Regions from separate parts of the Variovorax sp. YR750 genome, predicted to be linked through region 2. Evidence: predicted binding sites of a transcription regulator. Region 2 holds the regulator's gene; the other holds the start of a gene.

Region 1 (15,724 bases), on a different contig from region 2:
ACGCCGAAAATCACCGATTTTCGAACAAGTTATGCCCTGAAGACCGGCACAGCCGGCACTGGAGTCTCATGGATCTGCGCAAACTCAAGACACTGATCGATCTGGTGTCCGAATCGAATATTTCCGAACTGGAAATCACGGAAACCGAAGGCAAGGTTCGCATCGTCAAGGGCGGCGGTGCTGCTCCGGTGCAGTATGTGCAGACCCTGGCCGCTCCCCAGGCCACCGCGGCGGCGCCCGTCGCGACTGCCGGCGCTCCGGCGGCTGCAGCCGTGGCCAGCGCTCCGGCGGCCGAGGCCGCGCCGGCCGGCCATGCCGTGAAGTCGCCGATGGTCGGCACCTTCTACCGTTCGTCGAGCCCGGGCGCCCCGGCGTTCGTCGAGGTCGGCAGCAAGGTCAACGAGGGCGACACGCTCTGCATCATCGAGGCGATGAAGATCCTCAACGAAATCGAGGCCGACAAGTCCGGCACCATCACCCAGATCCTCGGCGAAAACGGCCAGGCGGTCGAATACGGACAGCCGCTGTTCATCATCGAGTAAGCATGTTCAAGAAGATCCTGGTTGCAAACCGGGGGGAAATCGCCCTCCGGATTCAGCGCGCCTGCAGCGAGCTCGGCATCAAGGCCGTGATGGTCTATTCCGAGGCTGACCGCGACGCCAAGTACATCAAGCTCGCCGAAGAGGCCGTGTGCATCGGCCCGGCCCCCTCGTCGCAGAGCTACCTCAACATGCCGGCGATCATCTCGGCGGCCGAGGTGACGGACGCCGAGGCGATCCACCCCGGTTACGGCTTCCTGAGCGAGAACGCCAACTTCGCCGAGCGCGTGGAGCAAAGCGGCTTCCAGTTCATCGGCCCGACGCCCGACAACATCCGCACGATGGGCGACAAGGTGTCAGCCAAGCAGGCGATGATCAAGGCCGGCGTGCCCTGCGTGCCCGGCTCGGAGGGTGAGCTCTCGGACGACGCGGCCACCAACAAGCGCATCGCGCGCGCCATCGGCTACCCCGTCATCATCAAGGCGGCAGGCGGCGGCGGTGGTCGCGGCATGCGCGTGGTGCACACCGAGGCTGCGCTGGTCAACGCGATCCAGATGACCAAGGCGGAGGCCCAGGCGGCCTTCAACAATCCGGCCGTGTACATGGAGAAGTTCCTCCAGAACCCGCGCCACATCGAGATCCAGGTGCTTGCCGACAAGCACAAGAACGCGGTCTACCTCGGCGAGCGCGACTGCTCCATGCAGCGCCGCCACCAGAAGGTGATCGAGGAATCGCCTGCGCCCGGCATCCCGCGCAAGCTGATCGAGAAGATCGGCGAGCGTTGCGCCGCGGCCTGCAAGAAGATCGGCTACCGCGGCGCCGGCACCTTCGAGTTCCTCTACGAAAACGGCGAGTTCTACTTCATCGAGATGAACACGCGCGTGCAGGTGGAGCACCCGGTGACCGAGTTCACCACCGGCATCGACATCGTCAAGACGCAGATCATGGTCGCCGCCGGCGAGAAGCTGCCGTTCACGCAGCGCCAGATCCAGATGCACGGCCACGCCATCGAGTGCCGCATCAACGCGGAAGACGCCTGGAAGTTCACCCCCTCGCCGGGCCGCATCACCATGTGGCATCCGCCGGGCGGCCCGGGCGTTCGCGTCGACTCCCACGCGTACACCAACTACTTCGTGCCGCCGAACTACGATTCGATGATCGGCAAGATCATCGTGTACGGCGACACGCGCGAGCAGGCCATGGCCCGCATGCGCACAGCGCTGAACGAGACGGTGATCGAAGGCATCCAGACCAACATCCCGCTGCACCGCGAGTTGATGGTCGACGCCAAGTTCATGAGCGGCGGCACCAATATCCACTACCTCGAAGAGTGGCTGGCTGCGCACAAGCGCTGAGCCTGGAATATCGCGATGTTTGAACTCCGCCTGATGGCGCCGGAAGACCGGGTCGATACGCTGTGCGAGGCGCTCGATGCACTCGATGCATTGAGCGTGTCGGTGGAAGACGCCGACGCGCAGACCGACGCCGAGCAGGCGCTGTTCGGCGAGCCGGGCATGCCGCCGCCGAAAGAGGGCTGGCAGCGCTCGCGCGTGATCGCTCTGTTTCCCGACGAAGCCCAGGCGAAGGAAGCCTCGTCCGTGCTCGCGCTGCAGGATTTCTTCGAAGGCTGCGAGGTGCTCGGCATCGCGCCGGTGCCCGAGCAGGACTGGGTGCGCCTGACGCAGTCGCAGTTCGCGCCCGTCGAGGTCACTCCAGAGTTCTGGATCGTGCCGACGTGGCATGAGCCGCCCGGGCAGGCGAAGCAGGTGATCCGGCTCGATCCGGGCCTGGCTTTCGGCACCGGCACGCATCCCACCACGCGCATGTGCCTGCGCTGGATCGCGACCCAGGGCGAGGGCGCGCTGGCCAACCTGCGCGTGCTCGACTACGGCTGCGGCTCCGGCATCCTGGCGATCGGCGCGGCGAAGTTCGGTTCGACGGACATCGACGCCGTCGACATCGACGAGGCGGCGGTTTCCTCGACCGTGCTCAATGCCGAGGCCAACGGCGTGAAGCTGAAGGCCGGGCTGCCCGAAGCCGCCAAGGGCGAATACGACATCGTGCTCGCCAACATCCTGGCCACGCCGCTCAAGGTGCTCGCGCCCCTGCTGCGCAGCCACGTGAAGGCGGGCGGATCGCTCGTCATGGCCGGCATCCTCGAGCGCCAGGCCGAGGAGCTGAAAGAGGCCTACGCGCCGTACGCCACGCTCGAAGTCAGCGACGCCGAGGACGGCTGGATCCTCATGACCGCTCGCTGCTGAGCGGCCGCTGCGCGCGGCTGGCCGGCTTTTTGCGTCGCCTTGCAGCCCTCCCGCGGCGAGGGCGCAACCCTACAATCGCCCGGTCATGAGCCTTGTCACGCGCTGCCCCGCCTGCACCACCACCTTCAAGGTGGTGCGAGACCAGCTTCGCATCTCGGATGGCTGGGTGCGCTGCGGCCGCTGCAGCAATGTGTTCGATGCCACGCTCGACCTGCACGAGACGGGCGACGGTTCGCCGGCACCGGTGCAGGGCAGCGGCTACATGCCGGGACTGGTCGAGCAGCAGCCTGCCCCTGAGTCCGCGCCACCCGCGTCTCTGCCTGAGCCCCCGATCGAAGAGAAAGAGCCGGCACCCGCTGCGTCGACGACCGAGGACGCGGATTTCTTCGACGACGAGCCCGAGCATCAGCATCGGTCCCGTGAGGAAGAGGATCTGCTGCCGCCGGATGCCCTGGTGCTCGCGCCGGCCCCGGCGGTCGTGTCGCCCCCGGCGCAAGACCGCCCGCCACCGCCACCGTCCGCACCGCTGCCTGCGTTCTCGCTGACCCTGCCCGAGCACGGCATCGCCGCCGACGAGCCGTGGTCCGACCTCGATGTCAGCGAGCCTGCCTGGAGGCCGCCGCCGAGCACGCTGCCGCCGTTCCCGAACATCGACCTGAATCTCGCGGCGCCGCCTCCTGCACCGCCACCCCCGGCTCCGCCGCTGCCTGTCGCTTCGCGCGCCAAGGCGACGACGATGCGCACGCTGATCGAGCGTGCCAGCGACGAAGGCGAAGATGCGGAGCGGGAGAGGGCACGCGAGCAGCAGGAGAAAGAGCACGACCAGGTACAGATGCAGAAGGCGTTGCGCCGTGCACGCGCCAAGTCGGCCAAGATCGCGAGCGCCAAGGCGCGCGAGGAGCGCGTTGCTGCGCAGGCTCCGGCCATCGTGGTGCAGGCGGAGAGCGAGCCCGAGCTGAATGCGCGCGCTTCGGATTTCGAACTGCCAGTGGGGCATCCCTTTGCCGACGAAGACGATTCCGCGGAAAAGCCGACGGGCTTCTGGCAACGCAAGGGCGTGCGCGTCGTGCTGGTCCTGCTGGTGGTGCTTGCCGCGTTGCTGCTCGTCCTGCAGATCATCCACCACGAGCGCGACGGCATCGTCGCGCGCCAGCCCAACCTGCGGCCCGCGCTGGCGGCGCTGTGCCAGTACACGGGCTGCGAACTCGGCGCGCTGCGCCAGATCGGCGACATCGTGATCGAAGGCGCGGCCTTCGCGCGCGAGAAGAGCGGCGGCAACGACTACCGCCTGAGCTTCACCCTGCGCAACGGCGCCACCGTGCCGCTTGCGATGCCGGCCGTCGAACTCTCGCTGCTCGACACGCAGGAGCGCGCCGTGGTGCGTCGCGTGCTGATGCCGGCGGACTACGGTGCCCCGGCGGTGCTGGCTGCGCGCGCCGATCGCGCTGCCTCGCTGCCTCTCTCCCTGTCTGCCTCCGAAGCGGCGGCACTACCGCCTGTCGCGGGTTATCGCGTCGAGGCTTTCTATCCCTGAGCGGGGCGCGTGCACGCATGCGTCCCTCTCGTTTTCATCCACTCAACACAACCAACGGCTAACCATGGCAGCAGTGATTTGCGGTTCCCTCGCATTCGACACCATCATGACTTTCGAGGGCCGGTTCGCCGACCAGATCCTTCCGGACCAGCTGCACATCCTCAATGTGTCTTTCCTGGTGCCGACGCTACGCCGTGACTTCGGCGGCTGCGCGGGCAACATCGCATACAGCCTCAATGCGCTGGGCGGCGCCGCGCTACCCATGGCCACGCTCGGCAGCGACGGCGCCACGTACCTCGAGCGCATGCGCTCGCTGGGCATCAGCACGGAGTTCGTGCGCCAGCTCGACGACACCTTCACCGCGCAGGCGATGATCATGAGCGACGTCGACAACAACCAGATCACCGCCTTCCACCCCGGCGCGATGCAGCAGGCGCACATCACCAAGGTGGCGGCGCGCGACGACATCAAGCTCGGCATCATCGCGCCCGATGGCCGCGACGCCATGCTGCAGCACGCGGAGCAGTTCGCCGCCGCCGGCATTCCCTTCGTGTTCGATCCGGGCCAGGGCCTGCCGATGTTCGACGGCGAGGCGCTGCGCCATTTCGTCGAGCTCGCGAGCTGGGTGGTGGTGAACGACTACGAAGGCAAGATGCTGTCGCAGCGCACCGGCTGGAGCCTGGCCGAGATCTCGAAGCGCGTGCGCGGCCTGGTGGTCACGCTGGCGGCCGAGGGCTGCGAAGTGTGGACGAACGGCAAGCGCGAGCACGTGCCGGGCGTGGTGGCCACCGAGGTCGTCGAGCCCACGGGCTGCGGCGACGCATGGCGCGGCGCGCTGCTCTTCGGGCTGGAAAAGGGTTGGTCGCTCGCGCAATGCGCGGCGCTGGGCAACAAGGTGGGTGCGATCAAGATCGCGCAGCGTGGCCCGCAGAACTACGAGATCGATCGCAAGGCGCTGGGTCTCTGATACTTCTTTCCACCAGCGTCCCGGCGAGGCTGGGGCGATGAGGGAATAAAAAAAGCCCGGCACCGTGAGGTGCCGGGCTTTTTGCCTTCAAGGCCGCTGAGAAGCTCAGGGCTTGCTGGCCGTGGGGAACGGCCAGGCTGCCTGGGGATTCAGCGTCGTTTGCGCCGCAGGGGCAGGCGCTACGGCGGCAGCCTTGGCAGGGGCAGCGGCCTTGGGAGCCTTCTTCGCAGCAGGCTTCTTGGCAGCAGGCTTTTTCGCGGCTTTCTTGGCCGCAGCCTTTTTGGCAGGGGCCTTCTTGGCAGCAGCCTTCTTCGCAGGCGCCTTCTTGGCAGCGGCCTTCTTCGCCGGGGCCTTCTTGGCAGCAGCCTTCTTCGCAGGCGCCTTCTTCGCTACGGCCTTCTTCGCCGGAGCCTTCTTGGCAGCGGCCTTCTTGGCCGGTGCTGCCTTCTTCGCTGCTACCTTCTTGGCAGGAGCCTTCTTGGCAGCGACCTTCTTGGCCGGTGCCTTCTTGGCGGCTACCTTCTTGGCAGGAGCCTTCTTGGCGGCCACGGCCTTCTTTGCCGGAGCCTTCTTTGCAGCGGCTTTCTTAGCCGGAGCTTTCTTTGCAGTTGCCATTTCTATTTCTCCTTGATCAAGTTGAAAAAATCAACCTATTGAAGCACTCCACGCACGTTGGGTAACGTGAAGCGATTCATGGTGTTGGAATCTTTGCTCCAGCACCATGAACACCTGAGCCCTCGTCCATGCCGCGCTCTTCGGCGCGATCGGTGGCAAGGGCAATTCTTGAATTCATTAATTCTTGTCGAAAGATTCAATCCCAGGAGAGCGCGCCACCCGACTGGTATTCGATCACGCGGGTTTCGAAGAAATTGCGCTCTTTCTTCAGGTCAATCATTTCGCTCATCCACGGGAACGGATTTTCTTCGTTCGGGAAGAGCGTTTCGAGGCCGATCTGCTGTGCACGCCGGTTGGCGATGTAGCGCAGGTAGCCCTTGAACATGGAGGCGTTCATGCCGAGCACGCCACGGGGCATGGTGTCTTCGGCGTATTTGTATTCGAGCTCGACGGCGCGCAGGAAGAGCGCCTTGATCTCCGCCTTGAACTCTGCCGTCCAGAGGCCGGGGTTCTCGAGCTTGAGCTGGTTGATCAGGTCGATGCCGAAATTGCAGTGCATCGACTCGTCGCGCAGGATGTACTGGTACTGCTCGGCGGCGCCGGTCATCTTGTTCTGGCGGCCCAGCGCGAGGATCTGCGTGAAGCCGACGTAGAAGAAGAGGCCTTCCATCAGGCAGGCGAACACGATGAGCGACTTGAGCAGCTTCTGGTCGGCCTCGGGCGTGCCGGTCTTGAAGTTGGGGTCGCTGATGGCGTCGATGAACGGGATCAGGAACTGGTCCTTCTCGCGGATCGACGGCACTTCGTTGTAGGCGTTGAAGATCTCGCTCTCGTCCAGGCCGAGCGACTCGACGATGTACTGGTACGCGTGCGTGTGGATCGCTTCCTCGAAGGCCTGGCGCAGCAGGAACTGGCGGCATTCGGGGGCCGTGATGTGGCGGTAGGTGCCCAGCACGATGTTGTTGGCGGCCAGCGAGTCGGCGGTCACGAAGAAGCCGAGGTTGCGCTTGACGATGCGGCGCTCGTCTTCGCTCAGGCCGTTCGGATCTTTCCACAGCGCGATGTCGCGCGTCATGTTCACTTCCTGCGGCATCCAGTGGTTGGCGCAGGTGGCGAGGTACTTCTCCCACGCCCACTTGTACTTGAACGGCACCAGCTGGTTGACGTCGGTCTGGCCGTTGATGATGCGCTTGTCGGAAGCCTTGACGCGCTGGGTGGATTGGGTGGTGGTGGCGGCAGGCGTTGCTGCTGCCGCTGCAACCGGGCGCACTGCAGCGCCGTCATCGAGCGTGCTGAATGTGCGGAGTGCGGGTTGCGCGATCGACGAAGTCGGAGCGTCCACCGAACGGCCTGCGGGCAAGCCGCTGGTCGATGCGTTGTGGTGCTGCAAACCTTGTTGCATATCCTTTGGTAAGGAGGGCTTGACTTCTTCGTCCCAGGTCAACATAGAAAAATCCAATGCTCAAATTATCGGAGTAACGATGTGAGTTGCAAAGTGCCCGTTCACATCGCACGCCATTTATGTGGTTGTTATGTTGCTCGCATGCATCGCGCGATGTCAGTCGATGGCTTCATTGAATGAACGTCGCGCGATTTTTCGCATGCACCTCACTGACTGACTGTCGCGAGCATCGACGCGTTTATTGGCACGCTTCGCAGGTCGGATCGTCCACGCCGCAGAACGCGATGTCGGTAGCGGGAATCGCGCTCATCTGAGCCTTCGCTGCAGCCGCTGCTGCTTCGAGTGCGCTCATGCCCGAGGGTGCGTCGCCGCTGCCCGACGACACCGCGTTGAGGCGGCCCGACTGCACCGTCGACTTCTCGGCGTGCGTCGCGCTCTGCGTGCGCAGGTAGTAGGTGGTCTTCAGGCCGCGCAGCCATGCGAGCTTGTAGGTGTCGTCGAGCTTCTTGCCCGATGCGCCGGCCATGTAGATGTTCAGCGACTGCGCCTGGTCGATCCACTTCTGGCGACGCGCGGCGGCTTCCACCAGCCAGGTGGTCTCGATCTCGAACGCGGTGGCGTAGAGCGCCTTCACGTCCTGCGGCACGCGGTCGATGGGGCGCAGCGAGCCATCGAAGTGCTTCAGGTCCATCACCATCACGTCGTCCCACAGGCCCAGGCGCTTCAGGTCGCGCACCAGGTAGTGGTTGATCACGGTGAATTCGCCCGACAGGTTCGACTTGACCGAGAGGTTGCCGAAGCAGGGCTCGATCGAGGCGTCCACGCCGATGATGTTCGAGATGGTCGCGGTCGGGGCGATGGCCACGCAGTTCGAATTGCGCATGCCGTCGGCCTTGATCTTCGAGCGCAGCGCGTCCCAGTCGAGGGTGGCCGAGCGGTCGACCTCGACGTAGCCGCCGCGTTCCTTTTCCAGCAGATCGAGCGAGTCGATCGGCAGGATGCCCTTGTCCCACAGCGAGCCCTTGTAGCTCGAGTACTTGCCGCGTTCCTTGGCCAGCTCGGTCGATGCCCAGTAGGCGTGGTAGCAGATGGCTTCCATCGACTCGTCGGCGAACTGCACGGCTTCCTGCGAGGCGTAGGGAATGCGCAGCTCGTACAGCGCGTCCTGGAAGCCCATCAGGCCCAGGCCGACCGGACGGTGGCGCAGGTTCGAGTCGCGCGCCTTCTTCACGGCGTAGTAGTTGATGTCGATCACGTTGTCGAGCATGCGCATCGCGGTCGACACGGTCTTCTTCAGCTTCTCCTGGTCGACCTTGCCGTCCTTCAGGTGCTGCAGCAGGTTCACCGAGCCCAGGTTGCACACGGCGGTTTCGGTGTCGCTGGTGTTCAGCGTGATCTCGGTGCAGAGGTTCGACGAGTGCACCACGCCGGCGTGCTGCTGCGGCGAGCGCACGTTGCAGGCGTCCTTGAACGTGATCCAGGGGTGGCCGGTCTCGAACAGCATCGTGAGCATCTTGCGCCACAGGTCGGTCGCCTGGATGGTGCGGCTCGGCTTGATCTCGCCGCGGGCAGCCTTCTCTTCGTAGGCGACGTAGGCCTTTTCGAAGTCGGCGCCGAACAGGTCGTGCAGGTCAGGCACGTTCGAAGGCGAGAACAGCGTCCAGGTGCCCTTTTCCATCACGCGGCGCATGAACAGGTCGGGGATCCAGTTGGCGGTGTTCATGTCGTGCGTGCGGCGGCGGTCGTCGCCGGTGTTCTTGCGCAGCTCCAGGAACTCCTCGATGTCGAGGTGCCAGGTTTCGAGGTACGTGCAGACGGCGCCCTTGCGCTTGCCGCCCTGGTTCACGGCCACGGCCGTGTCGTTCACCACCTTCAGGAACGGCACCACGCCCTGCGATTCGCCGTTCGTGCCCTTGATGTGGCTGCCCAGCGCGCGAACGCGGGTCCAGTCGTTGCCCAGGCCGCCGGCGAACTTCGACAGCAGCGCGTTTTCCTTGATCGACTCGTAGATGCCGTCCAGGTCGTCGGGCACGGTCGTCAGGTAGCAGCTCGACAGCTGCGAGCGCAGCGTGCCGGCGTTGAACAGCGTCGGCGTGCTCGACATGAAGTCGAACGACGACAGCACTTCGTAGAACTCGATGGCGCGCGCTTCGCGGTCGATCTCATTGAGCGACAGGCCCATGGCCACGCGCATGAAGAAGGCCTGCGGCAGCTCGATGCGGGTCTTGCGCACGTGCAGGAAGTAGCGGTCGTACAGGGTCTGCAGGCCGAGGTAGTCGAACTGGTTGTCGCGCTCGGGCTTCAGGGCCGCGCCCAGGCGGGCCAGGTCGTACTGCAGCAGCTTCTCGTCGAGCAGGTCGTTGTCCACGCCCTTCTTGATGAACTGCGGGAAGTAGTCGGCGTAGGCGGTGGCGCGGTCGGCGGGCAGCACTTCGCGGCCGATGATCTCCTTGAAGATCGTGTGCAGCAGCAGGCGCGCGGTGGCGAAGGTGTAGTCGGGGTCCTTCTCGATCAGCGTGCGGGCAGCGAGGATGGAGGCCTTGTAGACCTCGTCGAGCGGCACGCCGTCGTACAGGTTGCGCATCGTCTCGGCGACGATGGGCGCGGCCGTGATGCTGTCGCCCAGGCCCGTGCAGGCGGATTCGATCAGGCCCTTGAGCTCGTTCAGGTCGAGAGCGACCAGCTCGCCGTTGTCCAGCACGTGCAGCGCGGGCGCGGCCGGCACTTCCTGCTCGCCCTGCTTCGAGCGCTCCTGGGTGCGGCGCTCGCGGTACAGCACGTAGGCGCGGGCGATCTCATGATGGCCGCCGCGCATCAGGCCGAGCTCGACCTGGTCCTGCACGTCCTCGATGTGGAAGGTGCCGCCGCCCGGACGCGAACGCACCAGCGCGCGGATCACGCCCTGCGTGAGCGTGTCGACCGTCTCGCGCACGCTGGCCGAGGCCGCGCCCTGGGTGCCGTGCACGGCCAGGAAGGCCTTCATCATCGCGATGGCGATCTTGTTCGGCTCGAAGGGAACGACGGCGCCGTTGCGGCGGATGATCTGGTAGTGGGCCAGGTTCTGGCCGGAGGGAGAGCCAGCAGTGTCTCGCTGCTGTTGCGGTGGCGTCGAGGGAACGGCACGCGGGGTCGATTGGGGGTTCAGGGCTGTTTGCATTCGCTTCCTCTCGGTTGGCAATTCTTGTTGGATGGCGGCACCTGTTCCAGCGCCGCACCGGTGTACGGGACCGGACGGAGGACACTATATCTAGGGTGCAGGGGGCATACAACCCACTAGATGTAGCGTTTTCCAATGGATACACGGATTGCCGGTATTACTTCCGCAATAGGCCACGGGCGAAGATGCCGCGTGAATACTGGCCTATGGTCACGCAACCCGCATGGGGCGTGGCTTGCAGGCCGATTTGGGCCTGCAGGGCGCATGGTTGCTGCATCGCGCGTTTGCGATTTTCGCATTGTTGCGCCGCGGGAACGGCGCATCGCGAGGCGTCGCGCGATTGAAAAAATTAGAGCTGCCTGACCTGCTCAGGGAACATCTGTGGATTCCAGCCCAGTTGTTCGCGCAGCAGACGCCAGTCGAAGCCCGCGCCCGGGTCTTGCTTGCGGCCCGGCGCGATGTGCTCGTGCCCGGCGACGTGGGCGACCGGAAATCGCTGTGCGATGGCGGCGCACAGGCTCGCGAGCGTCTCGTATTGCGGCTCCTCGAAGAGCTGGCCTTCGAGGCCCTCGAGCTCGATGCCGATGGAGTCGTCGTTGCAGTTGCCGCGGCCGCGCCACGACGACACGCCGGCATGCCACGCGCGGTCGTCGCAGCTCACGAACTGCCAGAGCTCGCCGTTGCGCCGCACGTAGAAATGCGACGAAACCTCCAGCCCGCGGATCGACTGGAAATAGGGATGCGCATCCCAGTCGAGCCGGTTGGTGAAGAGCCGCTGCACCGCGTCGCCGCCGTATTCGCCGGGCGGCAGGCTGATCGAGTGCAGCACGATGAGGTCGATCTGCGCGCCTTGCGGCCGGGGCCCGAAGTTGGGCGAGGGCAGGGCCTTCGCGAAGCGGTACCAGCCGGCCTGCCAGAGTCCGTCTTCGGCTCGGGCTTCTTCAGTCGTCGGCATGGCTGCTGCTCGCGCCGTCGTCACCGTTGGGCGTGGTGATGCCCAGCCGCGCGATGCGGTAGCGGATCTGGCGCAGGCTCATGCCGAGCCGCGCGGCGGCCGCTGTGCGATTGAAGCCGCTCTCGTGCAGCGCGCGCACGAGGATCTCGCGCTCCTGCTGGTCGAGGTAGGCCTGCAGGTCGGAGGGCAGCGGCGGGGGCGCGACCTTCGCAGGCGCGACCGGTGCGGCGATCGGCAGCGCAGCCGCGGGGACGACGGGCGCGTCGGCAGCGGGAGAGAGCGGAGCCGGCGCGGATGCCGCTGCTTCGGCCGCGGCCGTGAAGCCACCCATCAGGTCGAGGTGCAGCTCGTCGCCGTCGTTCAGCGCCACCGCGCGGTGCAGCAGGTTCTCGAGTTCGCGCACGTTGCCGTTCAGCGGATGCTGCGCGAGGCGGCGCAGCAGGTCGTCCGACAGGTGTGGCACCGGCAGCCCGCCGTCCTGCGCGATGCGAGAGAGCAGCGCGTTGCACAGCGCGGGCAGGTCCTCGCGGCGGTCGCGCAGCGCGGGCACCGCGATCTCGATCACGTTGAGGCGGTAGAAAAGATCCTGGCGGAAGCGGCCGGCCTGCACTTCGGAGTGCAGGTCTTTATGAGTGGCGCTGACGATGCGCACGTCGACGGCGTCTTCCTGAGTCGAGCCGATCGAGCGCACGCTGCGCTCCTGGATCGCGCGCAGCAGCTTCGACTGCATGGCCAGCGGCAGGTCGCCGATCTCGTCGAGAAAGAGCGTGCCGCCGCGCGCGGCCTGGAAGTAGCCGTCGCGGTCCTGCGACGAGCCGGTGTAGGAGCCCTTCTTCGCGCCGAAGAACTCGGCCTCGAGCAGGTTCTCGGGAATCGCGCCGCAGTTCACCGCGACGAAGGGGCCTTCGCTGCGCTGGCTGCAGGCATGCACCGCGCGCGCAACCAGTTCCTTGCCGGTGCCTGATTCGCCGCGCACCAGCACCGGTGCCATGCCGCGTGCCACCTTGGCGATGCGCGACTTGACGAGCCGCATCGGCTCCGATTCGCCCACGAGGCGGTCGAGCGCGGCGATGCCGGTGCCGGAAGTGACCGGCGCTGCCTCGCTTGCCGCGTTGCCGGTGTTCGCAGGCGCCGCCTGCGCGGGCTTGACCACCGGCTGCGGCGCCGTCCGCGCCTGCACTGCGGAGGCCACGACCGCGCGGAACTGCTTCAGGTCGACCGGCTTCGTGAGGTAGTCGAAGGCGCCGGCCTTCAGCGCCTCGACCGCGTTCTCGGCCGAGCCGTAGGCCGTCATCACCACGCAGCGCTCGCTGCGCTGGTCCTTCTGGATGCGGTGGATGATCTCCATGCCCTGCCCGTCGGGCAGCCGCATGTCGGTGATCACCGCGTCGAAGCGGCCGGCCTCCAGGTGCTGCCAGGCTTCGGACACGCTGCCCGCCGCCTCGACGCGATAGCCCTCGCGCAGCAGCGTCAGCTCGTAGAGCGTGCGCAGGTCGGGCTCGTCGTCGATGACCAGGATCTGCGCCGGTCGCTGGGTGGAAGAGGAGGTCGGGGTGCTCACGGCGCTATTGTGTCAGCCGGTTTTCGCTGGCGGCGAAGCTGACGAAGAATTCGTTGCCCTCGGGCCCGCCCGGCACCAGCGCGCGCCGCTCGTAGCCGATGGTGGCGCCGTGCCGCCGGCACAGTTCGCGGCAGAGGAACAGGCCGAGCCCGCTGGAGCGGCTCTCGGAAGAAAAGAAGGGCTCGAACAGGTGCCGCTGCACCGCCGGCTCCAGCGGCGCGCCGTCGCTCCACACCATCAGGCTCGGGCGGCTGCTGCCGCTTCGCTGCTGCGCGGTCAGCACCTGGATCGCGCCCTCGCGCGTGCTGGCGTAGCGCGAGGCGTTGTCCAGCAGGTTCACGATCAGGCGGCGCAGGTGCTCGGCGTCGAAGCGCACGTCGCAGTTGGGCGCGTCGAGCGACACCAGCACGCCCTTGCGCTGGGTCTGGCGCACCCATTCCTCGGCCAGCACCTGCACGGCCGGGTCGAGCACCAGCTGCTCGCCCAGCGACAGCACGCGCTGCTGGCGCGCGCGGGAAACGTCGAGCACGTCGTCCACGATGCGCGCGAGGCGCTGGGCGTTGTGCTGCACCATGCTCGTGAGCTTGCGGTGGGCCGGGTCGGTCAGGTCCTCGTTGAGCAGCGCGCTGGCCTGCGTGATGGCGGCCAGCGGGTTGCGGATCTCGTGCGCCACGGCCGCCGACATGCGGCCCATCGCCGCCAGCTTCTCGGTGCGGATGCGGGCCTCGAGCTCGCGCAGGTCCTGCAGGAACATCACGCAAAGGCTGTCCGCGCGCTTCTCGCTGGTGGGTGTGAGCCGCGTGCGCACGCGCACCTCGCGCGCCGCGCCGCGCGCCTGCGCCACCGGGATTTCTTCCGACTGCGGCGCTCGCCGCGCGAAGGTCTGCCGCGCCAGCGCCGCAAGCGCATGCCAGGCGGGTTGGGCATGCAGCGGGAACGGCAGCGTCAGCTTCGCCAGCCCCTGGCCGAGGATGGCGTCGGCTGCCGGGTTGGCCGCATGCACCAGGCCCTCGGCATCGATCACCAGCACGCCTTCGCTCAGCGTCTCGATCACCAGGTCGTTGACCTGTGCCTGCATCTGCGCGCTGCTGCGGTTGCGCTGCGCCACGGCCTCCTCGCGGGCCAGCCGGCGCGCCATCTCGTGCGCGAGCAGCGCCACCACGAAGAAGCCGGTGCCGGTGAGCGCCGCCTGCACGAAACGCGGCGACGAGTCGCCCGACTGCTGCAGCCAGTGCCAGCCCGCGTCGGCGAGCAGCAGCAGCGTGACGGTGGCGGAGGTGCCAAGGCTCACGATCATGGTGCCCAGCACCGCGCTCATGAGCACCGGCAGCGCGAACAGCGGCGTGTAGTTGACGTTGCCGCCCTGCAGCACCTGCAAGGCGGTGAAGGCCGCCAGGTCGATGCCGATGGTCAGCAGCCACAGGGTGGTGAAGCCGCGGATCGGCGGCTGGAAGCGCGTGTAGCGCATGCCCAGCCAGGCCGTGGCCAGATACAGCGCCGAGGTGGCGATGGCCGCCGGCTGCATCGTCTGCCCGATTGCGAAGGCCACGCCCTGCAGCAGCATCAGCACCAGCGCGACGAAGCAGCGCGCGCCCATGAAGCCGCGCCAGAGCCGGCCCAGCGCCGTGGTTTCGCCGGGGCCCTGGTCGAGCACGTCCCAGTCGGTGACCGGCTCGCCGCGCGACCAGATCGGGGAGCTCATTGCCTTGCTGCGGCTTCGCGGTGCGCGGTGCTGCAGTAGACCGCGCCGCCGGGTCCGGCGATGGCCTCGGTCGCGGGCAGGTGCAGCCCGCAGTGGGCGCAGCGCACCATGGCCTGCGGCGTGCCGGCCGCCGTGCGCTGCTGTTGTTCCTGCGCCTTGGCCGCGCGCTCGCGCATGGCGTCGCGCATCTCTTCGCGCCGGTTCTTGCGCCAGAGCCAGATCGCGACCCATAGCACCGCGAGGACGAGTAGGTATTTCATTTCAACTGGCCATTGCGCTTTCCGCCGCTTGCACGCCATGGAACCGGCATGGCCAGTTCAAGGGACAACGCGGAGCCGGCTTTGCCGGGCCGCAGGTGTCGCTCCCGGTGAGGGGGGTGGCGAAGCGACACGCAGTGCGCGGAGCCTGGGGGAGTTTCATACAGGAGGGCGCGCAAGGACGACTTCGAGCACGAAGCGTGAGCCCACGTAGGCCAGCAGCAGCAGCGCCGAGCCGGCGTAGAGCACGCGGCGCGCGGTACGGCCGCGCCAGCCGAAGCGGGCCCGGCCGATCAGCAGGATCGCGAAGGTGATCCAGGCGAGCACCGAGAAGATGGTCTTGTGGTCCCACTTCCAGGCGCGGCCGGCGGAGCCGTACAGCTGCTCGCTGAACAGCAGGCCCGCCAGCAGCGTGGCCGAGAGCAATACGAAGCCCGCGGTGACGAAGCGGAAGGTGAGCCGCTCGAGCGTGAGCAGTGGCACGCCGCCCTGCGGTTCGGCGGCAGCGGCCAGGCGGATCTGCTTTTCGGCGCGGGTGATCAGCCAGGCATGCACCACGGCCGCGCCGAAGAGACCATACGAGGCGATGCCCAGCGCCAGGTGCAGCGGCAGCCACGGCGAGGCCGTGACATGCAGCGGCGTGCCCGGAAACAGGATGGCCAGCAGCACGGCGGCCGCGCCCAGCCAGGCGAGCGCGCGCCGCACCTTCAATTGGGGATACATGCGGCTTTCGACCGCGTAGACAGTGAGCACCAGCCATGCCGTGACCGACAG
Region 2 (15,724 bases):
CGGAAGTCGGCGCGGTGAAGGCGCCGCCGGTGAGCGTGTCGAGGGCCTGAATGTCGTGTGGCTTGGAAGAAGTAGAGGTCACTGCGCGAAATCGTTGTCTTGGTAGAGAAAGCGAAGGCGCCGGCAAAGGCCGGCGCACATCGACATTTTCACCCACTTGCGGTCGCCCGCAGAAATCCGTACCGAAACGGAGACGCGCGCGGGGTCGTGGGTGGTGGAGCCGACGGACTACATATATAGCAAGCCGGAGGAAAAAACCAAGTCGGCGGGCCCGATCGCTCCCGCCCGTTCGGTATCGGGTTACTTCATGGTCAGGCTGAGCTCGGCGCCCGGCTTCCAGTCGCTGCCGCTGGCGCTGGTACGCACCGCGCCCAGGAAGAGCCGCTCGCTCGGCAGCTTCTTCGAGAGCAGGTAGTCGCGCACGGCCGCTCCACGCTCGACGGCGAGCTGGCGCATCGACTCCTCGTCGACCGGCACGCTGGCGAACAGCAGCTTTTCCATGTCCTGCAGCGGCAGGTCTTTGGCCAGGCCGACCATGTTGCGCGGCTTGGTGATGTCAGCGCGCTTGTAAACGGCGGTCAGCAGTTCGGGGTATTCGGCGTCGGTGACGGGCGGCACGTCGGTGCCGGTCTGGCCGCCGCGCACCGCAACGCGGCGCTTCTCGGCGTAGGCGAGCTGGCGCACGCGCTGGCGCTGGTAGGCGTCGCGCTCCTTCTCGAGGCTGGAGGTGCCGACCACGGTCATCTGCAGCGTGGGCCGGTCGGTCAGCGCCTTGGCGACCTTGTCGAGGCTTTCCTTGGCGGAAGCACTGAGTTCGGAACCGCCGGGCTCGAAGGTGATGGCGCTCGATTCGCCGCTGCCGCCGCCCAGGCCGCCCGTGAGCAGGCTGAACGGCGCGGTCACGGCCTTCACGACCAGATTGACCACGGCCTTCCAGATCAGCGGGCCGACGCTGAACTGCGGATCGTTGAGCGAGCCGCTGAGCGGCAGGTCGACATCGATCACGCCGTTGCGGTCGGCCAGCAGCGCCACGGCCAGCTTCACGGGCAGGCTGTTGGTGGAGCCGGCCACCTCGTCGCCGAACTGCAGCTGGTTGAGCACCAGCTTGTTGGTTGCCGTCAGCTGGCCATCGGGCGCGACCTTGTAGTTGACGTCCATGCTCATCTTGCCGCGCTCGATGCCATGGCCGGCGTAGCGCACCGAGTACGGCGACAACGGCGCCAGATCGAGGTCGCGCATCTTGGCCGTGATGTCGAGTTCGAGCGGCTTGGCCAGCGGATTGAGCTTGCCGGTGATTTCCAGCGCCGCGGTCTGCTGGGCCTTGCCGCGCAGCTCGAGGTCGGCCAGCGCGGGCCGGCCGCTCTCGCCCTTGGGCGGGTTCGACGAGAAGGAACTGAGCTTGCCGGTCAGCTCGCTCAGGTCGGCCGAGTAGTTGGGCTTGACGAACAGGTCGGTGAAGTCGATCTTGCCGTTGACCAGGCTCATCGGGCCGAAGTTGATGACCGGCGCTGGCCCTGCGTCGGTCGCCGCTGGTGCGGGTGCCGCCGCGACGGTGGCCGCCGGCTTGGCGGGCTCGGGCGCTCCGCCGACCATTTCTTCCGCCGACACCGCGCGGCCGGCGGGCCGCTGTGCCGTCGCCCGGGCAGTCGTCGTGGTGGTCGTTCCGCCCGGCCCCTTGCGGGTGCTGGCCTCGCCGGCAGCCGCGGCGGCTGCGGTCGCTTCGGCCTCGCCCTTCTTGGTCAGGCTCAGCAGGTTGAGGCGGCCGGTGGGGTCGACGATCACGCGGGCGAAGAAGTCGGTGAGCGTGGTTTCGCGCACGTCCACGTTCGGGGGCGCGTTGGGCGCCATGCTGACCTGCAGGCCGCGCAGGCTCAGGGTCTTCCAGCTCAGCAGCTGGTTGTTGTTGCGGTCGAAGCCGGGCGACTGGGTCAGCGAGACGCTGTTGGCGCGGAAGTCGTCGAGCGCCGTGTCGCCGGACAGCTTGACGCTCATGCCCGCAGGCGAGGTCGCGTAGCGCACCGTGCCGCGATAGCTCGCGAAGGCGCGGCGGATGTCGACGTTGAGCGCATCGGCGTAGTAGGCCTTGAAGGTATGCGCGGGGAACGACACCACCTCCACCCTGCCCTCGGCCGCGAGCGGCTTGAGCACGATGTTGCCCTTGTAGTCGAAGCGGCCCGGTTCAGAGCGTCCGGAGCCGATACGGCCCGAAACCTCCAGCGGCGAGGTCGTGCTGGTTTCGGGCGCGAGCTTCTGGGCATGCAGCTTGAAGGCCGTGACTTCGACCGTCACCGGTGTCGCGCTGGCCTTGTCCGAATAGGAAAGCGCGCCGTTGTCGACCGCCAGCGTGCCGATGGTCAGCGCCCAGGGCTTGGTGTTGGCGCCCGGCTGCGGCGTTTCGGCGGCCGCGGGCTTGGGCGCGGCGACCTTGGCCTCGGCTTCCTTCGTGCCGCCGCCGGCCGGCGTCTTGAGCCAGCGCTCGAACATCCAGCGCTTCTCGCTGTCGCGCTCCACGCGCACCTTGGGGTTGGTCGCGGTGAACGAGGCCACGTTCAGCGTGTGCTTCGTCATGTCGGCCTCGGCGTCGACCAGCTCGAAACGCCCGACGCTGGCCAGGGCAGTCTTGCCCTGGGTCAGCGCCAGCCCGTCGGCGGACAGGCGGCGGGCCTTGAACTTCAGGTCGGGCTGGGCCCAGGCGATGTCGATCTGGCCGCTGAGCTTGCCGTCGAGCGTGGGCTCCAGGCTCTGCGCCAGGTAGGGGGCAGCCAGCGACAGCGGCAGCGCGTCGACCTCGGTCTGCACGTCGGCCACCTTGTCGGTGGCGTTGCCCTTGAACTTGAGCGAGGCGCCGGCAATGGCGGTACTGCCGCTGAATTCGGCCGGCTTCTCCATCGGCCAGGTGACGCCCGCGACATTGATGCCTAGGTCGGTCAGGTCGACCGCCGCCGCGGGGTTGACGGTTTCGTCGCGCCAGCCGATGCGCCCGCCGTTCAGTGCCACCTTGTCCACCTGCACCTTCAGCGCCGGCTTCGGCGCGGGCTTGCCTGCCGCCGGCGCGCTCGCTGCCGCGATTGGTGGCGAGGCGACCTTCTCGGCTGCTCCGGTAGCCGGGTCGGTCGCGAGCAGGTTGAGCTTGCCGGCCGCGTCGCGGGCCACGGCGAGCTGCGGATTGGCCAGGGCCACCTCGCTCAGGTGGAACACCGACTCCAGCGGCCGCACGTCGGCCAGCGCCAGCTTGAGCGACTCGAAGGCCAGCAGGTCGCGGCCGCGCGCGTCGGCGACCTTGGTGGTGTGGGCCTCGACCGTGCCGGTGATCTTCAGGCCGGTGGTCGCGCCCTGCTCGAAGCCGATCTTCAGGTCGGCATCGAGGCTGCCCGCCTGCAGCTTCACCGGCAGGCCGCCGGGGATGTAGCCGAGGTAAGGCGCGAGGTCGAGCCCCTTGAACTGCACATGGGCGTCGGTCTTGCGGTTGTCGGCGAAAGGCGTTGTGAAGGCGGCCGAATCGAACTTGCTGCCGTTGAGCGCGAAGGCGAGCTTGGGCTCCGTATTGATGTCGCGCTTGGAATCCAGGTTGCTCAGGAAAGGCACCTTGAGCACGAAGTCGCGCAGCTCGTGCTTGCGCTTGACGGTCTGGTCGTCGAAGTCGACGGAGCCGCCATTGATCGCGATGTTGTAGATGGCAAAGCGCGCAGGCTTGGCGTTCGGGTCGGGCGGCGGGCCGGCCGAGAGCTTGGCCAGGATGTCGTCGATGTCGTACTTGCCGTCCGCCAGGTGCGTGAGCAGGATGGCCGGGCCGTCGATGGTGACGGCGTCGATCACCGGCGCAAGGCGGAAGATCGATTGCAGCTCCGCGTCGGCATAGATGCGATTGATGGCCACCTGCGGCTTGCTGCCGTCGGCGGTGGCGATGCGCAGGTCGTTCAGCGCGAGTTCGAGGGTCCAGGGTTTGAAGTCGATCTTGCCGACTGTTACCTGCCGGCCGAGCTTTTCGCTCGCGATCTTCTGGAGCTGGCTCTTGGCGATCGGCGGAACGGCCAGCCAGGCGATGACCCAGAAAGCAAGTAGCGCCAGCAACGCGACGATCCCACGCCGCACCCATTTGTTCTGTTTGATCGTAGCTACGTCCATCGCTGGAGTGTGCCGCAAACATGCGCCAACGCTACGTACGCAGAAAGGACGCAGGCCCCGTCCCGGAAGAATTACCGGAGAAAGGCCTTCATCGGATCTCCCAGATGAAGAAAGCCCGGTGAGTCGACGGAATGTCTTGTCACCGGGCTTGATGGCGGGCACAAAACCCATGCCATCGATTCGCGCGACCGGAAGTCAATGGTTCCCGCCGTGCTGGCAGCAAGAGATTGCCACCGTGACTCCTCGACCGCTGAACCCTCGGACTTGCACCTCGGGTTTCCCGGGCCTCGGAAGAACGCCTGAAAAGCCAGGCCCGTCCAGATTAGGCGTCGCTCCCTCCGATTGCAAACGTGTTTTACAAAGGGATTTCCCGTAAGCCTAAACGCCTCTACGGGAGCCAATTTTTTAAACATCTATTAGCATAAGAAAACAAATACTTATGCTTGACCGGGTATTTAGCCACGCTAGAATCCGCGCTGCCCTGACTGCCCGACGCAGAGGGGCCACCTGAATCCGCTGCCGAATTCCCCCGGCTTGATCAGGCCGCCGCGCTCCCAACCAACCCTTCACTCCATGCGCGGAGCCTGATTCGTACCAATCCAAGCGCCGCCGCCTTCATCCCTCGCCTTCCATGGCGTTGCGACTCGGGTGCCGCACAGAAAGGAAGAGCGATGAACAAGGCGTTTGATGTCACGGCCCGCGGGCTACGGACTTTCGTGTCCGACGTGGCAGACGGCTTTTTTGAAATAACCCACAACGGGTTCGCACTGGTCGGTCTGGCCATCGTGTTCGCGGCCCTCGCCCTGGTGGCGCGGCCCGACCTGCGCAAGACCGGCGAAGAGGAGCTGATGGGCTGGCTGCAGTCGCGCAAGCCCGCGCCCGAAGCCACCGACCTCGAGCCGACTGCCATCGAGCGCACCACGGCTGCGAGCCCCGCCGACCTGCCCAAGCAGCAGGCCGCCGTGGCCTACTGGCTGAGCAAGAAGTACCGCGTGGCCGCCGAGCCGCTGAGCGTGCTGGTGGCCGAGGCCTATGGCATCGGCAAGCGCACCAAGATCGACCCGACGCTGATCCTCGCGATCATGGCCGTCGAATCCAGCTTCAACCCCTTCGCCCAGAGCCAGGTCGGCGCGCAGGGCCTGATGCAGGTCATGACCCGCGTGCACGGCGACAAGTACGAGAGCGCGGGCGGCACGCTCACCGCGTTCGACCCCGTGACCAACATGCGCGTCGGCGTGAAGGTGCTGCAGGAATGCATCGCGCGCGCCGGCTCCCTCGAAGGCGGCCTGCGCTACTACGTGGGCGCGGCCAACCTCGAGGACGACGGCGGCTATGCCGCCAAGGTGATGGCCGAGCACGAGCGCCTGCTGCAGGTGGCCAACGGCCGCGCGCCGTCGACGGTCACGCCGCCGACCGTGCGCCCGCAGCCCATCCCCGTGGCGGTGCCTCCGGCCAAGCGCGAGGAAGGCTCCGAGCCGGCCAAGGTGGCCCTGCTTTCTTCCGTTTCCTGAAGAAGGAACATTGCGGTCTGGGTGTGGGCTCCTGAGCTACACTCGGCCGGTACGCGACTGGCGATAGGCGCAGCACCCGAACAAGGTGCCACGCGCTGACGTGGAATACCACTGGGAAGCGTGCCGCCTGGCCACAACAGGCGTTCAGCCGTTCGCCTGGGCAGCCCTTGTTTGGTTGAAGAACAAGGACCTCGTCTTCAAAGGACTGCCATGTACCAACGCAATATCCTGGTCGAACAGACCGATCCCGAAATCTGGGCTGCGATTCAAGCCGAAAACGCGCGCCAGGAACACCACATCGAGCTGATCGCCAGCGAGAACTACGCCTCGCCGGCCGTCATGGCAGCCCAGGGCTCGCAGCTCACCAACAAGTACGCCGAAGGCTATCCGGGCAAGCGCTACTACGGCGGCTGCGAGCACGTCGACGTGGCCGAGCAGCTGGCCATCGACCGCATCAAGCAGATCTTCGGCGCCGACGCCGCCAACGTGCAGCCGCACTGCGGCGCCTCGGCCAACGAGGCCGTGATGCTTGCCTTCCTGAAGCCCGGCGACACCATCATGGGCATGAGCCTTGCCGAAGGCGGCCACCTGACCCACGGCATGCCGCTGAACATGAGCGGCAAGTGGTTCAACGTCGTGAGCTACGGCCTGAACGAGAAGGAAGAGATCGACTACGACGCGATGGAGCGCAAGGCGCATGAGCACATGCCCAAGCTGATCATCGCGGGCGCATCGGCCTACTCGCTGCGCATCGATTTCGAGCGCTTCGCCAAGGTGGCCAAGGACGTCGGCGCGATCTTCATGGTCGACATCGCACACTACGCCGGCCTCGTGGCCGCGGGCGTGTACCCCAACCCTGTGCCGCATGCCGACGTGGTCACCTCCACCACCCACAAGAGCCTGCGCGGCCCGCGCGGCGGCATCATCCTGATGAAGTCGCAGCACGAGAAGGCCATCAACAGCGCGATCTTCCCGGGCCTGCAAGGCGGCCCGCTGATGCACGTGATCGCCGCCAAGGCCGTCGCCTTCAAGGAAGCGATGTCGCCCGAGTTCAAGACCTACCAGCAGCAGGTGGTCAAGAACGCCCAGATCGTGGCGGAGACCCTCACGCAGCGCGGCCTGCGCATCGTGAGCGGACGTACCGAAAGCCACGTGATGCTGGTCGACCTGCGCGCCAAGGGCATCACCGGCAAGGAAGCCGAAGCCGTGCTGGGCAGCGCCCACATGACGATCAACAAGAACGCGATCCCCAACGACCCGGAAAAGCCGATGGTCACCAGCGGCGTGCGTATCGGCACCCCCGCCATGACCACCCGCGGCTTCAAGGACGAAGAGGCCCGCATCACCGCGAACCTGGTTGCCGACGTGCTCGAGAACCCGCGCGACGCGGCGAACATCGAAGCCGTGCGCGCCAAGGTTCACGCCCTGACGAGCCGCTTCCCTGTCTACCGCTGATTCTTTCCAGACAGTAGAAGAAGACGTGGCCGCATGAAATGCCCCTTTTGCGGCCATCTTGAAACGCAGGTCGTCGAGACCCGCGTTTCGGAAGACGCCGACTTCGTCCGCAGGCGCCGCCAGTGCAGCGCCTGCGACAAGCGCTTCACCACCTACGAGCGGCCCGACGTCAACTTTCCCGTGGTCGTGAAGAAGGATGGCAGCCGCGCCGACTTCGACTCGACCAAGGTGCGTGCCTCCATGATGCTGGCGCTGCGCAAGCGCCCCGTGAGCATCGAGCAGATCGACAACGCCCTGCTGCGCATCGAGCAGAAGCTGCTGGCCAGCGGCCTGCGCGAAATCGACTCGACGAAGGTCGGCGAACTCGTCATGCGCGAACTCAAGAAGCTCGACAAGGTCGCCTACGTGCGCTTCGCCTCGGTCTACCGCAGCTTCGAGGACGTGGACGAGTTCAGGCAGCTGCTGCGCGACATCTGAGCCGCGCCCTCCCCCTCACCCTTCATCTTCCTGCCCGCGTTCAGCGGTTCCAGCAGAGCTGCACCAGCGCATCCGAGGCGCTGACGTGGCCGGCCGCCAGCTTGACGCCCTGCTGGTTCACCGTGAGCGTTCCGCATTCATCGCCGCTCGACGCTCCTTGCGGCACGGCTCGCAGGGTGTAGGCGGTCGCGGTCCTCGTGCCGTAGCTGATGACATAGCTGGCCGAGCCTGACGACGGCGACCGGCTCAGCCCCGCCGGCAGCGCGACGCTGGCGGGCGGATATCCGCCATTGGCAGTCAGGTAGCGCTCGGTCCATTGCGCAGCCTGCAGTAGTTGCTGCTTCGCGTCGGCCCGCTTGGCCCGCAGCACATAACGCGTGTAGCTCGGATAGGCGATGGCGGCGAGGATGCCGATCACGACCACCACGACCATGAGTTCGATCAGGGTGAAGCCGCGCGAGTACGTCCGCTTGCCAGCCTGTGGCCTTGGGTGCTTTTTCATGGTTCGGCCTTCAGTTCGTCGAGATCAGGCTGCGCCAGCCGAAGCGGCGCACGATGTCCGGCCGCTTCGGCGTCTTGCAGTCGCCGGCGGCATTGCAGATCACGTCCTTGCCTTTTTCGCGGTCCTGCGGCTCGAAGACGATGTCGTCCCTGCCCGAGCGATTCCGGAAACCCAGATAGGCCCCCACCGCTCCGGAGCTGGTGTAGGCGATGCCCTCGGGGGCCGAGCCGCTGAAGAAGTCGACCACCAGCGACCAGCCGTCGTCGCCCGTGCCGGCAGTGCAATCGATCGAATTGCTGCTCGAGCCGGGAATGGTGGTCGAGAACAGCCCGACACCACTACCCAGCACGTCACCGGGATAGACGATGCGCTCCCCTGCCGTCGGCAGCTTCAGGTGCCAGCCGCGCCTGGCGTCGGAGCCGGTGTAGCTCACGCCTCTGCGGGAGACGGTGCGCAATGCGACATCGGCTTCCTCGACAGGAGTGGCGCCGATGGTCTGCGCCACGAGGTCGGTCAACGTCGCGGTGCCGGTGTTTCCGTTGGCCGGGTCCCAGATGCCGTACAGGTACTGGTCGGCGGTCGAGCCTTCGTCGCTGGAGGCGAACAGCCGCCCGGTGCCGAAAACCACCATGTAGCCGCCACGCGGATGCCCGACGACCACCGGCGCCGCCGTGATCGGCTGCGCGGCTCCGGCCGCGAACAGCGGCTTGTTGTCGAGGCTGGATGCGGCAGCGGTCGAACGTTTCGGGGCGACCGGGCCCATGGTGGCTTTCCACTTGCGGCTGTCGGAGTTGCTCAGGTCGAATTTCCAGAGGTTGCCGAGCAGGTCTCCGGCGTAGACGAGATCGACCTTGCCGTCGCCGTCACGATCCACCGGGCGCGGCGCGGACAGGCCATTGCCGGTACCGACCCTCTGCATGGCGGGCGCAGGAATCTTCAGGATCGCCTTGTCGCCGTCGAGATACTGGATCCACAGCACGGCCTTCTCGCTCTTGCTGTTGTAGCCGTTGCCCAGGATCACGGCCTTGCGCTCGTTGTTCAGCGGCGCCACCTGCAGCGCTCGCCCGGAGAAGGAATCGAGCGCGGGTTGCTGGAACTGATGGCCAAGGTCCTCGTCGACAAGCGCGGTCGTGTCGATCAGCGCCACCCTGGCCGCCTGGCTCTCCTCGATGTTTTCGGGCCTGGTGACATCGAGCACGAAGTAGCCCTTGCCGCCCGCTCCCAGCGTGCCCACGAGCAGGGACCTCCACTGCGCCGCCTTCTCGGCGTCCGTGACCCTGGCGGCGGTTGTCGCCCCGCTGCTGCCCATGTAGATGTCCGCCACGAAGGCGCTGCCGTCGACGTAGTACCTGTGCGAGTAGGCGCCCTCGCTGAGCCGCTTGAGCCCCGGCGCTTCGGCCGTGCCGAAGAGGCCTTCGGGCACATAGGCGAACTCTTCCCTGCCGGTCGACGCGTTGAAGGCGTGCAGCATGCCGTCGTTGGCGCCGACGTAGACCATCGGCGCACGGGCAACGCTCGCTGCGAACCTGGCGTAGGCGTCGTTGGTGAAGCCGCTCCTGGGCTTTCCGGCGTACCAGACGCCGGAGCCCACGATGTCGCCGAGCACGTGAGCGCGCTTGCGCAATCCCAGGCCGGTGCCCTCGTTGCTGCGGTCGCCGCGAACGAAGTCGAGCACGCCCTGACCCAGCGCCGTGCTTGCCGTGTCGGTGTCGGTGCTGCCCTTGAGCGCATCCTTTTGCGCGTTGCTCAAGCGGCTCCATCGGAACGGCACGCCGGAGCCGCTGGTCGCGGCACGGGTGGCCGTTGCCGCGGTCGTGCCCGAAAAGCTGAGCACCTTGCGATCGCTGCCGTGCGCTCCCGGCGTCGCCATGCGCGCGTCGAGCAGATCGCGCGCAGACCAGACGGACGAGGATGCCAGCCTGCCGTCGGCGCCGAACCTCGTGGCGGTGAGCGTGCCCGACCAGTCTGCGGAGTCGTAGCCGGCCTGGTAGACGGTCGTGCCTGTCGACACCCTGGAGCCGCTGGCGGCGATGGAGGTCAGCGGAAGGCGCGTGTCGGTCATGATCTGTCCGAGGATCGATTTGAAGGCGCTGTCGAGCGCCCGGGCGTTCGAGGCCGGCGTGAAGGTGCCGCGGCTGTTGAGCGCGGCGTGCCACAGGTCCATGCGCACGGCGGCGGCGTTGGAAGATTTCTCCTGGTAGTACCCGCTGCCACCGTTGAAAGTATTCCAGGCTTGCATCCCCAGCGTGCTCGCCAACGGGTCCGCCCATGCGACCGTGCCGTCGACCAACCGCGCATAGTCGCCGCTGTAGGTGGGCTGTGCAGCCCCCGACGAAATTACGGGAACGCCCGCCCACGAAGAGGCAGCGCCGAATCCGATGGTGTAGGTCGTCAGGTGCTGCCAGCCGGCCGGATCGTTCTTCGGATTCCAGTACTCGGGGACTGCCTCCGAACCGACCGCCACGGTGCCGACCTCGGCAACGATCTTCCGAATATTGTTCGGAATACCCGGCTGCAGGTCGCTGGCCCAGTAATGGAAGGCCATGTCGGCCAGGGTTGGGCGGTATTCGGTCTTGGGCGTCCAGTTGCCCCACCACGCATCCTTGCTCCAGTTGGCAACATCGTGGACGGCGCCAACGTTGTCCTTGTAGGGCGCGCGCGGCACATAGGCCACGGAGTCGGGCAGGACGCGGCGCGTCCCGTCCTCGTTGCCGATGGCCGGCATGTTGAGTTCATTGGGATCCTGGTTGAATCCGAAGAGGTTGTAGTCGCCATCCGTCATGAATATGTGGAAGGACCTGCGGCAACCCGACGTCGCGGCCCCCTCCACTCCCGGATCGTCCGAATACGGGCTGTACCTGCCGGTGGTCTTCATGTATTCGCCGGCGCGGGTCATCATGGCGTGCAGGGGCGTTCCGCCGTAAGGAACCAGCAAATCGACCCAGGCCATGAAATTGGCGCGATGCGCGCCGTCCAGCGAACGCATCAGGTTCGCATTGCTGCCGCCTCCGATACGGCATTTGCCCGCCCGGTAGCGGCCTGGCGAGGTGTCCCCGAAGAAGCCGACACAGTTGTTGTCGTTGCTGTTGCGGCTGTCGACGTTCATCGCCTGCCAGGCAAGGCGGATCCGGTCGTTGGGAATGTTGGCCTCCGCGAAGTTCTCTCTCAAGGCGGCCTTCAGCGCTTCCATTCGAGAGGGGATTCCGGCGACCGAGCTATTTCCATCGGATGCACGCGATGAAAAATCCATGCTGCCCGAGTTGTCGACCGACACGATCACGTTGGGCGCCGGCTCCTTGACCGCGGTGTTGCGCGGCACCTGCGCCAGTGGATACGGCGCGGCGCAGCCGATGGACTGTGCCAAAACAAGTCCGCACACGGCGGTCCTCTTCGAAATTCCGGTGATGCTCATATGTATCCCTCCCGCCATGCTCAATTCACCCCTCTGACCGGGTCCGGGTCGAAGGACGCCTGCAGTTCGACCCGCGTGCCGCCCGTCAGGCTCGGCGAGCGCGCGCCGGTCGCGACCGCGGTGATCCGGTAGAGCGGGTATTTGCTGTTCCTTCGGTCGATCACCTCGATCCAGTACCTGGCACCGATCAGCGCCGGGCTGCCTGCATCGGGGGCTCCGGTGAACTGCCCATAGGACGCGTGCCCGTCCCTGTACGCATCGCGGGTCCAGAACCGGTAGGCCTCGCTGCCGGAGGCGGCCGCCACCGAATCGAGCGCGGAGAAGTAGCAGATGCCTCGCGCACAGCTGTCGGCCCCGTCGTTCATGTAGGCGGTCACCCAGCCGGTGTCGCGGTCGGGGAAGACGCGGCCGTCTTCAGCCTTGCGGCAGCGCGATGCGGCAAGCGCCGCGCACGCCACATAGGTCTTGCTCGCGGAATCGAAGGCCAGCTGCCGGATGTCGCGCTCCGCATCCAGCAGTGCGGCTTCGGCCGCCTCGAAGGCGCGCTGGTATTCGCGCTGATTGCCCGCCACCGATTCGAGCAACTGGGCCGTTCGCGCGCCGCCGATCACCAGCAGCGCCGCGAGCAGCAGCATGATCATCACGATGAAGAGCGAAAAGCCGTGCTGCACCGGGCGCTCGCCAGCAGGACCGCGGAGCGATCTCGATCTCATAGCGCCCCCAGGTCGTTGCGCAGCGAGAACACCGCCGTGTAGACGCGCCGCAGCCTGCCGTCGCTGCCTGTGCGCGACTCCCCGTTGCAGTCGGTATGGCTGCCGCCGGGGTTGCTCTTCGAGGTACCGACGAGCTGAAGACAGATGCGCACCGTGCGAACGCTGTTGAAGTCCGCGACGTCGTCGGCCGTCACGTAGCGCACCACCTGCTGGCTCCCGGCCTTCGCATTGACGCCATACATCACGTCGAAACGCTCGACGCCGTCGATGACCGGCTGCGGCGTCGCATTGCCGCTGCCGCGGCACCTGAGCACGCCCTTGTTGTCCACCGAGAACTCGCTGGTGATCAGCCTCGCATTGCCCGACGCGGCAGGGTCGGCTGCGTCGTACCCGCCGCCCGATGCACGCCCGGGCTCCTGCCCCAGGCAGTCCTTGAAGTAGTCGGGGTTCGGCGCGTAGCCGAGCTTGAGCCTGTCGTTCTCCGCACCGCCGGGAGACTCCACGCCCCGGATCGCGAAGAAGGCCGGCTCGCCCGTGAGATTGGTGCCCTTGCCGGGGCTGACGCTGAAGTAGTACAGCGGCTCGGTGGCATCGATGGGGATGTATCCGGCCTGCCGGATCTGCTGCCCCAGCAGTCTGAACGCCAGGGCCGACGACTGGTTGAGCGCATTGACGTCGTCGCCCGTCATGGCGGTACTGCGCGTGCCGAGCATGGTCGCGATGGCGGCCAGCACGACGAGCATGCCGATGATCAACGCGACCAGGAACTCGACCAGCGTGAAGCCCGCCTGCCGCGACGCGGGCGCGATCGACTTGCGGCTCATGGCTGCGGCACCGCGACGGAGACTTCGAGACAGGCCTTGCCCGTGGGGCACTGCCAACCGGGGGCGGGGGCGATCGGATTGAGCACCGCCGGTTCGTCCCAGGCAATGTGCATGAACAGCATGCCGCCGGCTGCCGCCCTGCCCTGCACGTCGGCCAGACCGCCGGGCAGCGCAGCCGCCACCGCGTGCTTCCAGCTCCACAGGTCGTGCGCCGCAAGCTCGGCGGCATTGCAGCTGGCACCGGCGCTCACGCACGAGGGCTTCGGCTCGTCCTCATCCGCAGGCGACCAGTCGGCCACGTAGGGGCTGGCCGTTGAGGCACCGGCTACGGGATTGGCCCTGATGCGGTCGGCCATGTCGCCGGCCAGTTGCATGGCGATGTTCTGGTTGCTCGCGCCGACGCTGTCGGTCAGCACGCGGATCTGGAAGCCGGCCAGTGCCAGCAGTCCTAGCGAGAGCACGAGAAGCGCCACCAGGGCCTCGATCATCGAGAAGCCCGCCTGCGCGCCGCCCGGCCGGCGGGTGGAAGCGCCCGGCATCAGCACGATCCGCCCCCCTTCACCAGCTTGACGCGCCCGCCGAGCGACAGGCACACCGCGACGGCATTGGGCGAGCTGTCGCTGTCCGACGGGCGAAAGCCGAAGCTGGTCGCGCCTGTCGAATAGCCCATCGCGTCGAACGACATGGCGCCGCCCGTGTTCTTCTCGATCGCGACCCGACCGTCGGGGTCCTGCCGCTTGAGGGTTTCGCTGGTGCTTCCGCTTGCAACCAGCGTGTCCCAGCCGCAGCTCCAGTCCCGGCCCCGGCACTCCGCGCGCTGCTGGATGGTCACGGTCGTCCCGCGCCGGGCCGCCTCGGCTCGCGCCTGGCTCACGCTCGCGACCAGCGCGTTGGCCATGCCCTCGACCCGATACCGTTCGACGAGGCCGGTGAAGCTGGGCAGCGCCATCGCCAACAGCACGGTCATCAGTACTATGACGACCATCATCTCGACGAGCGTGAAGCCCCGCTCAGGCGCGCAGAATCCCTTGTTTTCCATGTCGTGCCGCCTGTCGCCTTGCACCACGTGCCGGACTGGCGTTTCTCCCTGATTGAAATGGCCGCGAATTCTATTTATGCAATTTCCCGCCAAATTGAATTCGCACGACAAACGGTCAAAACAAATAGATCGAAGGCGAGTTGTTTTCGATCGATTCCGAATTCACATTTGCAGCGAATTTGATTTAACAAAAGAATGACAAAAGAAAATCCGAATTTCATGATTCAGGCGCTGAATCTCGCGCGCCAGGCCGGCCCGGAAACCGATCCGAATCCACGCGTCGGCTGCGTGCTGGTCGCTCCCGACGGCACGGTGATCGGCCAGGGCCACACTCAGCAGGTCGGCGGCCCGCACGCGGAGGTCATGGCGCTGCGCGACGCGGCGGCACGGGGCAATTCGGTTGCCGGTGCAACTGCCTGGGTCACGCTGGAGCCCTGCTCGCACCATGGCCGCACCGGCCCGTGCTGCGATGCGCTGGTCGCGGCCGGCGTGGGCAAGGTCGTGGCGGCGATGGCCGACCCCAATCCGCTGGTCGCGGGTCAGGGTTTCGGGCGGCTGCGCGCCGCCGGCGTCGAAGTCGAGGTCGGGCCGGGCGCCGATGAAGCGCGGGAACTCAACCTCGGTTTCTTCAGCCGCATGGTCCGCAAGACGCCGTGGGTGCGGCTCAAGGTCGCGGCCTCGCTCGACGGCAAGACCGGCCTGCGCAACGGCGTGAGCCAGTGGATCACGTCCGAGCCGGCACGCGCCGACGGCCACGCCTGGCGGGCCCGCGCCAGCGCGGTGCTGACCGGCGTGGGCACGGTGATCGAAGACGATCCCAGGCTCGACGTGCGCCTTGTGCAGACCACGCGACAGCCGCGCTTGGTGGTGGTCGACAGCCAGCTTCAGACGCCTCCGGGCGCGAAGCTCTTCATGCCGGGCCGCGAGGTCTGGATCTACGCCGCGGTACAGAATGAACAAAAAGCCGCCGCCCTCGAGGCGCGAGGCGCCACCGTCACCTGCCTGCCCAATGCGCAGGGCAAGGTCGACCTGGCGGCGATGCTGAAGGATCTCGCCCGCCGCGAAGTCAACGAATTGCACGTCGAGTCCGGGCACAAGCTCAATGGCTCCCTGCTTCGCGAAGGCCTTGTCGACGAGCTGCTGGTTTATCTGGCGCCGAAATTGATCGGCGACGGGCTGGACATCGCCTCCGGCATCCACGCCGGCGGGCCATTGACCGAATTGGTGGGCGCATTGCCTCTGGAATTCCGCAGCCTCGGGGAGGTCGGCCCCGACCTGCGGATCGTGGCCAGGGTGGCCGGAAGGGACGCCTTCTAGCCCGCCCGCCGCGAAGCCCCTTCGTTCTCTGCGAAAATGCGCGGATGTTCACCGGAATCATCACCGGCGTGGGGCGCATCGCCGCCATCCACGACCTCGGCACCACCTCCTCCCATGGCAAGAGACTCAGCATCGAGGTGCCCGCCGGCTACCTCGACGACGTCGGTCTCGGCGACAGCATCGCGCTCAACGGCGCGTGCATGACCGTCACCACGCTCGCTCCCGAGCGCCAGCAGTTCACCATCGACATTTCGGCCGAATCGCTCGACAAGACCGCCGGCCTGACCGACGAAGGCAGCCGCATCAACCTCGAGAAGGCCTTGCGCGCGAGCGACCGCCTCGGCGGCCA

The links. Region 2 encodes NrdR, which represses ribonucleotide reductase genes. Its sites were predicted from a motif close to CACNANATNTNGTG; they were not measured.
Region 1: the regulator NrdR is predicted to act here: its motif matches at 10,558-10,571, upstream of BMY35_RS08480 (ribonucleoside-diphosphate reductase subunit alpha).

Annotation. Positions count from the first base shown of each region.
Region 1 covers NZ_FOBJ01000003.1:425,629-441,352, reverse strand. Annotated here, with positions in the region: gene accB (acetyl-CoA carboxylase biotin carboxyl carrier protein) at 69-542, shown strand; gene accC (acetyl-CoA carboxylase biotin carboxylase subunit) at 545-1,894, shown strand; gene prmA (50S ribosomal protein L11 methyltransferase) at 1,910-2,800, shown strand; gene BMY35_RS08500 (zinc-ribbon and DUF3426 domain-containing protein) at 2,886-4,334, shown strand; gene BMY35_RS08495 (carbohydrate kinase family protein) at 4,399-5,301, shown strand; gene BMY35_RS08490 (histone H1-like DNA-binding protein) at 5,407-5,916, opposite strand; gene BMY35_RS08485 (ribonucleotide-diphosphate reductase subunit beta) at 6,113-7,363, opposite strand; gene BMY35_RS08480 (ribonucleoside-diphosphate reductase subunit alpha) at 7,557-10,475, opposite strand; gene ampD (1,6-anhydro-N-acetylmuramyl-L-alanine amidase AmpD) at 10,825-11,430, opposite strand; gene BMY35_RS08470 (sigma-54-dependent transcriptional regulator) at 11,417-12,991, opposite strand; gene BMY35_RS08465 (two-component system sensor histidine kinase NtrB) at 12,996-14,693, opposite strand; gene BMY35_RS08460 (PP0621 family protein) at 14,690-14,953, opposite strand; gene BMY35_RS08455 (cytochrome C assembly family protein) at 15,110-15,724, opposite strand, start outside.
Region 2 covers NZ_FOBJ01000009.1:243,450-259,173, forward strand. Annotated here, with positions in the region: gene BMY35_RS20040 (DUF349 domain-containing protein) at 1-82, opposite strand, end outside; gene BMY35_RS20045 (DUF748 domain-containing protein) at 301-4,125, opposite strand; gene BMY35_RS20050 (lytic transglycosylase domain-containing protein) at 4,797-5,636, shown strand; ZMP/ZTP riboswitch at 5,680-5,805, shown strand; gene glyA (serine hydroxymethyltransferase) at 5,847-7,091, shown strand; gene nrdR (transcriptional regulator NrdR) at 7,125-7,568, shown strand; gene BMY35_RS20065 (type IV pilin protein) at 7,609-8,070, opposite strand; gene BMY35_RS20070 (pilus assembly protein) at 8,081-11,449, opposite strand; gene BMY35_RS20075 (pilus assembly PilX family protein) at 11,503-12,153, opposite strand; gene BMY35_RS20080 (PilW family protein) at 12,192-13,019, opposite strand; gene pilV (type IV pilus modification protein PilV) at 13,016-13,558, opposite strand; gene BMY35_RS20090 (GspH/FimT family pseudopilin) at 13,558-14,058, opposite strand; gene ribD (bifunctional diaminohydroxyphosphoribosylaminopyrimidine deaminase/5-amino-6-(5-phosphoribosylamino)uracil reductase RibD) at 14,254-15,375, shown strand; gene BMY35_RS20100 (riboflavin synthase) at 15,420-15,724, shown strand, end outside.